Regions from separate parts of the Thalassotalea ponticola genome, predicted to be linked through region 1. Evidence: predicted binding sites of a transcription regulator. Region 1 holds the regulator's gene; the other holds the start of a gene.

Region 1 (3,463 bases):
GGCAGCTAAACACGTTGCGACAAAGACCGCACCTTGGTCCATACCCGTCATTGCCAACATGCTTGGGTTAACAAAAATTATGTAACCCATGGTTAAAAAGGTGGTGAAACCGGCTAAAATTTCTTGCTTTACATTGGTGCCATGCTCGGCAAGTTTGAACAGCTTTTCAAACATCGTTTTTCCTGAACTAAATAGTTATTACGCGCTTTCCTTGACAATGTTGCAGCGAGTTAACGAGTGATTGCCAAGGGTGTATAAAAGATGCGCTATTTTACGAAACTTTGTTACGAAATGTAATAAAAATCACGAAAAATATTAAAATAATGACGATAACGAGCTAGCTTATACAAGCTCGTTTCATGGTATTAACACCGCGTTTAAATGTTGCTGGTTTGCATTTACATTTACATCAGCGCTAATCGAGAAAAGGCGAGTGATAACCTTCGGGTTTAAGTGCTAGTAAATCGCAATTTAATCTATCGATAACGTGTTCGGCGGTATTGCCAATTAACACCGCCGACAGGCCGGTTCGGCCAATTGTGCCCAGAATAACCAGCTCGGCATCAATTTTTTCGGCGACGCTTTCAATGACATCCTCAGGTAAACCCTCTTCAATGTGTAACTTGTGCGCATCGATATGATATTGGCTGGCGTGCTTTTTCATCACCTCTAAGTGGTGATTACGCATGGTTTCGTTGTATTCAGCGGCATCAAATTCAGGTACTTCGATAGCAATATTAACAGGGGTGCCTGGGTAGGAGTTCACTAAGTGCACGTCGGCTTTGATTAACTTGCCAAGATTGAGAGCTTCGTCGGTAATTTTATTGTTTAACGATTGGTGTTCTTGCTCTTCGCTACCGGCGTTGATGGCCGCTAAAATTCGCCCGTTTTCAGGCCAGAGGTGATCTTTGACCAGTAGTAATGGTACCCAGCATTTGCGGATAAGGTGCCAATCTGTTGGGGTAAAGATCACTGATTGTAGGGTAGGGTGTTCATGTGTGCTTTTGATCACGATATCAAACTGATGATCTCGCACCTCAGCTAAAATGGCCTCGAAAGGGCGGTTGTGCCAAATAACTTTGACGTCGATTTGACAGTCAAATTGCTCTGTTAACTCGGATAACCACAAAGTGCGATCGTTGACTACACTGGTGCGCATCGCTTCGCGCTCATCGGCAGAGAGCATGGTTGTCATTTCGTAGGAAAAATCGTATATAACGAGTAGGGCGGTTATATTGGCACCGCTGCGCTTGGCAAGGGTACAGGCTCTATCTAACGCCTTTTGTTGTTGCTCACTAGGGTCGACAACCGCAAGAATGTTTTGATATTTTTCCATAACACGCCTCAAAGTACGATGTATTTAATGATCGCTGTCATCTGTAACACTACGTTTGTTGCTAACGGTATGTTGTGCGTATCGATTACACTATCGATACGCACTCGTTACAGTGTGTAGTGTTAATATTAACTGGTCAATGAGGATGTTACAATAATGTTAAAAAATAACGATGTGATTGGCTTAACTTATCTGTTTGCCATTATCACTGATGAAAACCGGCAAGTTCAAATAAGGCTTGTTTGTCTAAAATGGTGATCAGTTTATTGTCCACTTTGATCAAACCATCTCTTTGAAAACGGGTCATCAACCTGGATATGGTTTCAATGGTCAAACCAATATAATTACCTATTTCGCTGCGCGTCATTGGCAAGTTAAATTCCAGTGAAGACAAGTGGCGATTGCCTAATCGACGCCCGTAATTGGCCAAAAACGTGGCCAGTTTCTCTTCTGCATTTTTGCGGTTTAACAGCAGCAGCATTTCGTTGTTACACTGAATTTCATCGCTCATTAAATTTAACATTTGCGATTTTAGGCGAGGGATTTTATTAGATAGCGTGTCGAGCACTTCGAACGGAATTTCACAAACCATCGACGTTTCAAGTGCTTTGGCAAAGCTCGGATGCTTATTGCTGGCTAGCGCGTCAAAGCCCATCAAATCTCCGGCGAGATGAAAGCCTGTGATCTGCTCTTCTCCTTGCTCAGAAATAATAAATGTTTTAAAGGTGCCGGAGCGAATAGCGTACAGAGTTTGTAGCTGCTCTCCTGCTTCAAAAATTTGGGTGTTTTTTTGAATTGGCTTTTTGCGTTGGATAATATCATCCAACAGGTTTATTTCATTCTCATTTAAGCTAAACGGCAAACAGAGTTCGCTGATACTACAATTTTGGCATTTGATGTTCTGGGCGGAAAAAGCCATATGTTGATTACCCACACAGGTATTAATAACGTTATAAAAAGTAAGGTTACTAAAATATTTGCTTTAGGGCAATATACAAAGAGTAACCGCCATAAATGACCAAGGCGAGTCCGGTGAGCTGCTTAAACAGCGGGGCGCGAATGAGTTTGTCCAACCATTGTACCGAGCAGGCGACAACCAATAATGCAGGTAGTGTTCCCAAACCAAACGCCAGCATAATCAATGCGCCTTGTAGCGCACTGCCTGACGCCAACGACCAGGTAAGTGTTGAATAAACGAGGCCACAGGGTAACCACCCCCATACAGCGCCAAGCATGAGCGCTTGCCACGTTGTCTTAATTGGCAATACGTGTCGTGCAAGCGGTTGAATGTAACGCCAAAGATACTGACCAAGACGCTCGATATGAGTTAACACAAACCATATTCTAGCAACATACAAGCCCAGTAAGATGATAAAAATAGCGGCAATGACTTTTAGCCAAATGACTTGTGCACCCAATGACTTAATGGCAATAGAGCCGGTAAAGCCGGCAATTGCGCCAAGCAAGGTGTACGAAGCGACGCGACCGACATTATAACTAATCACACGCGAAAAGTGCCCAGCTTCACTGTCACTTCGGGTGGTCAACATCGACGAGATACCGCCACACATAGCTAAACAGTGACCGGCACCGGCAATTCCGATTAACAAAGCTGAGAAAAAATCGAGGGTCATGGGTTATTTAGTCTGATCGTTCTGTGCCGCATTATCGGTTGCCTCATCGGCCTTATTCGATTTCTTCTCGTCATCAAATAAAATACTCATACCCTGTTTTTCTAAATCGTCAAATTGCTCTGTTTTTACCGCCCAAAAAAATAGGTAAATGGCAATGGCGGTAAATAAAATAGCAATCGGGATCAGTACGTAAATTACACTCATGTTCAGCTTACCTAGTGCTTATTTAAGCAACCTTAAAGAATTGGTTACGACAATTATCGAGCTAGCCGACATTCCTAATACTGCCATATACGGGGTTATAAAGCCACACACAGCAAGTGGCAGGACGATTGTATTATAGGCAAACGCCCACGCAAAATTTTGCTTGATAATCTGTCCTGTTTGTTTAGAGGTGTTGAGCAAATCAAGGAGGCTGGTTAGTTTATTATTTAACAAAATAACATCGGCACCGCTTTTGGCGATCTCTGTGCCACTGCCCATAGCGATGGCA
Region 2 (3,463 bases), 1.3 Mb from region 1:
TACTCGACAAGCGCAGTAAAGTACTGATTTGCCTTGGTGGTAATATCGCTCAAGCAGCACCTGACAGCGAACGCGTCTACCAAGCGCTCGGCAATACTCAACTAAACGTGCAAATTGCTACCAAACTAAACCGCAGTCACCTGTACATGGGTGATGATGCCGTCATCTTACCTTGTTTAGGTCGCACTGAAATCGATCGACAAACCAGTGGTGAACAATACATTAGCGTCGAAGATACTTTTTCTATGGTGCACGCCTCAATGGGTAATGTTGAACCCGTATCGAGTTTATTAAGGTCTGAAGTTGCGATTATCGCTGGCATAGCCAACAAAGTGCTTGGTAATGACTTGGTTGATTGGTCGAGTTTAGCCGCTGATTATAAAAACATTCGCGCCATGATCAGTGCCTGTTTGCCAGATTTTAACAACTATGAATCTCGATTGGATAACGCAGGCGGCTTTTACTTGGGCAACAGTGCACGTGAGCACAACTGGCTAACCGAGACCAAGAAAGCGACTTTTGCCTGTCACCCTCTCCCCATATCTGTCTCACCCATCGCCGATACAGCAGTCGATGAGAACATGCGTCATAAAGTACTTACTTTACAAACGCTGCGCTCTCACGATCAATACAACACTACGATTTACGGTATGAACGATAGGTATCGCGGTGTTGCCGGTGGTCGTAACGTGGTATTTATCAATCACCGAGATGCGAAAAAGCAAGGACTAAGCGATGGTGACTTAGTCACTATCACCTCGATTTGGCCCGATAGTGTCGAACGTAAAGTCGACGGTTTTAAGGTCCATGTGTACGATATTCCTGAAGGTAATATCGCCGCCTATTACCCTGAGACTAACCCGTTAATACCACTTGATAGTATTGGTGATAAATCATCAACGCCAACGTCAAAATCAGTTGCCGTTTATCTCACCAGGCAAACAACAGCGCGAATTATTTAGGCCATAATTTTTAGGGCGATATAAGGGGTGAAATTAAACACGTATATCGCTAATTTACAATCACCAAAAAAAATGGGGCGTTTAATTGCTTATCGTTGAGCGCAAAAAACTGCTTGTGAATGCGTTTTATCGGTCGATTAAAAAACGTCAGTAAAAGCCACGCCAATGTTCGCACAATGATGTTGCTAATCGTGCACCAACCCAAAAATGTGCAAAGTTGAGAAATAGTCATCTGTTACCTAAACCTCTACAACCTAGCTAACCCAGACTGTTAGCACGAGTAGATCAAGCTAAACCACGCTATGGTGGTTGATGTCGATGCGACGAGTGAATTCGCTCTAGCTGCGTTAATCTAGCCACGCGAGCGCACTTTCTTCATCTTCAAAATACGCCACGTCACCACTGATAAACCAGCTACCGATTTTTGCTGCCCACTGTTGCCAGCGCTTGTTGCCAATAATGGCGATTTTTTCAAATTCACTGCCGTGCTTTAAACCGAGCTTAAAGTCATCCCAAGCCGCTTGTAACTCCCAACCTTCCAGTTGCGTTGCATCGATCAACATTTTCACCTGAGGCTGTTCAACTGCCGCTAACGCATTGTCGATCATCGGCGTTATCACCAGGTAATCGTCATGGGTTAACTTGCCTTGCGCGGTCAAAGAAACAAAAAACTTATCGTTGATTCGGTCAATACCAATTGCCAAACCGTGTCGCTTGCTACTCATTCTCTTGCTCCTTAATTAACGTCAGCTGATATCTATTAAGAATAGTCAGCATTTTCATCTGTGCTGGGTTGCGGCTGTCATAGTTGATACAGGTCAAGGGGCTACACCAGTTACCGCGAAAAAGCCTCGACTTTTGTTTTAGTTTTTGGCCGAAATCACTATAATTGGCGCATCAAAGCGAAATGTTAGGAAACACACTATGAAAGCAGGTATTATCGGCGCAATGGAGCCAGAAGTCGCTATTTTAAAAAGTAAATTAGAGCAATTTGCTGAGCACACCTATCACGGCTATACCTTTTTTACCGGTTACATCGACGGTGAAGAAGTGGTCTTAGTGCAATCTGGTATCGGCAAAGTTGCCGCAACAATCGCCACCGTGCTGATGATTGAAAAATTTGCCCCAGATTACATCGTCAATACCGGTTCAGCTGGCGGTTTCGAACAATCACTTCGCGTTGGTGATATCGTCATCAGTAGTGAAGTACGCCATCACGATGCGGATGTCACTGCATTTGGCTATGAAGTTGGTCAGTTACCCGGTATGCCCGCGGCGTTCGTTCCCCACCCGACACTAGTGGAAGCGGCGCAGCAAGGTATCAGTCAATTGGCGGGTATCCAAACGTTGACAGGACTGATCACCACTGGTGACACGTTTATGACCAAAGACGAGGATATTGCCAAAGCTCGCCGTAACTTTCCAACCATGGCTGCGGTAGAAATGGAAGGTGCGGCTATCGCTCAAACCTGCCATCAACTGGAGGTGCCATTTGTGGTGATTCGTTCAATGAGTGACATTGCCGGTAAAGAATCACCTGAATCGTTTGAAGCCTATTTAGAAACGGCTTCGGTTAACTCATCTCAATTAGTGATGCATATGTTAGCGGCGTTAAAGGGTCAGCAACTAAACTAATCCTCGCTCACATCATTGTCTCATCACTGATCTTAAAATCCCGCTTAAAGCGGGATTTTTTATATTGGCTTAAAGACTAATTTACACGCATAATAATGACTGTATTAAATTGAAAACATATGTATTTAATTTATAAATCAAGGAGTTTCATATGCGATATAAGATGCTTTTAAAGCCCACGCGCACTTTATATACAGTATTACTCGCCTCGCTGTTAAGCTTGTTAATCGGTCAAAAAAGTATGGCCAATGAGCAACTTCAGACTGCGGAAAAAGCTCAAACTGAACAACAAAGCATAACCAGTATTAGCCAGCAACAATTGCTTGAACGTCAGCAATCCGGGCAACCCATATTGTTACTCGATGTGCGCAGCGAGCAAGAATACATTTTAGGTCACGTACCTGGCGCATTTAATATTCCCCATAGCGAAATCGCTGATAACTTAGCAGTACTCGAGCCATATCAAGACAAAGAAGTTATCGTCTATTGTCGTTCTGGCCGTCGAGCGGCGCTGGCCATTGAACAGTTGCAGCAATTGGGTTTTAGCAATGTTATTCACCTTGAGGGTGACATGAATCTGTGGCAGCAGAACAACCGACCTATCGAAAAATAACTGAGTACGCACATGGATGACATCGCGGTAGGTAAAACCATCACCACTTTTATTTATTACGCCGATATTTTCGGCGTAATCGTTTTTGCGCTATCGGGCGCATTAATGGCGGGACGTTATCGCCTTGACCCATTTGGAGTCATGGTCTTAGCAGCCATTACCGCCGTTGGTGGTGGTACAATACGCGATATTATTCTCGGCGCCCCTGTATTTTGGACCGTGCAAACCGAGTACATTGTGGTCATCTTCTGCA

Evidence for each region. Region 1 encodes FNR, which switches genes on or off when oxygen is low (the NO sensors DNR and NnrR bind a similar motif). Its sites were predicted from a motif close to TTGATCTAGATCAA; they were not measured.
Region 2: the regulator FNR is predicted to act here: its motif matches at 1,771-1,784, upstream of ACAY30_RS02770 (STAS/SEC14 domain-containing protein).

The regions. Positions count from the first base shown of each region.
Region 1 covers NZ_CP166871.1:1,880,641-1,884,103, reverse strand. The annotation lists gene ACAY30_RS08110 (NCS2 family permease) at 1-174, opposite strand, end outside; gene uspE (universal stress protein UspE) at 416-1,336, opposite strand; gene fnr (fumarate/nitrate reduction transcriptional regulator Fnr) at 1,542-2,255, opposite strand; gene ACAY30_RS08095 (sulfite exporter TauE/SafE family protein) at 2,305-2,970, opposite strand; gene ccoS (cbb3-type cytochrome oxidase assembly protein CcoS) at 2,974-3,174, opposite strand; gene ACAY30_RS08085 (heavy metal translocating P-type ATPase) at 3,193-3,463, opposite strand, start outside.
Region 2 covers NZ_CP166871.1:622,179-625,641, reverse strand. The annotation lists gene ACAY30_RS02780 (FdhF/YdeP family oxidoreductase) at 1-962, shown strand, start outside; gene ACAY30_RS02775 (DUF6868 family protein) at 1,012-1,194, opposite strand; gene ACAY30_RS02770 (STAS/SEC14 domain-containing protein) at 1,310-1,687, opposite strand; gene mtnN (5'-methylthioadenosine/S-adenosylhomocysteine nucleosidase) at 1,887-2,597, shown strand; gene ACAY30_RS02760 (rhodanese-like domain-containing protein) at 2,749-3,210, shown strand; gene ACAY30_RS02755 (trimeric intracellular cation channel family protein) at 3,250-3,463, shown strand, end outside.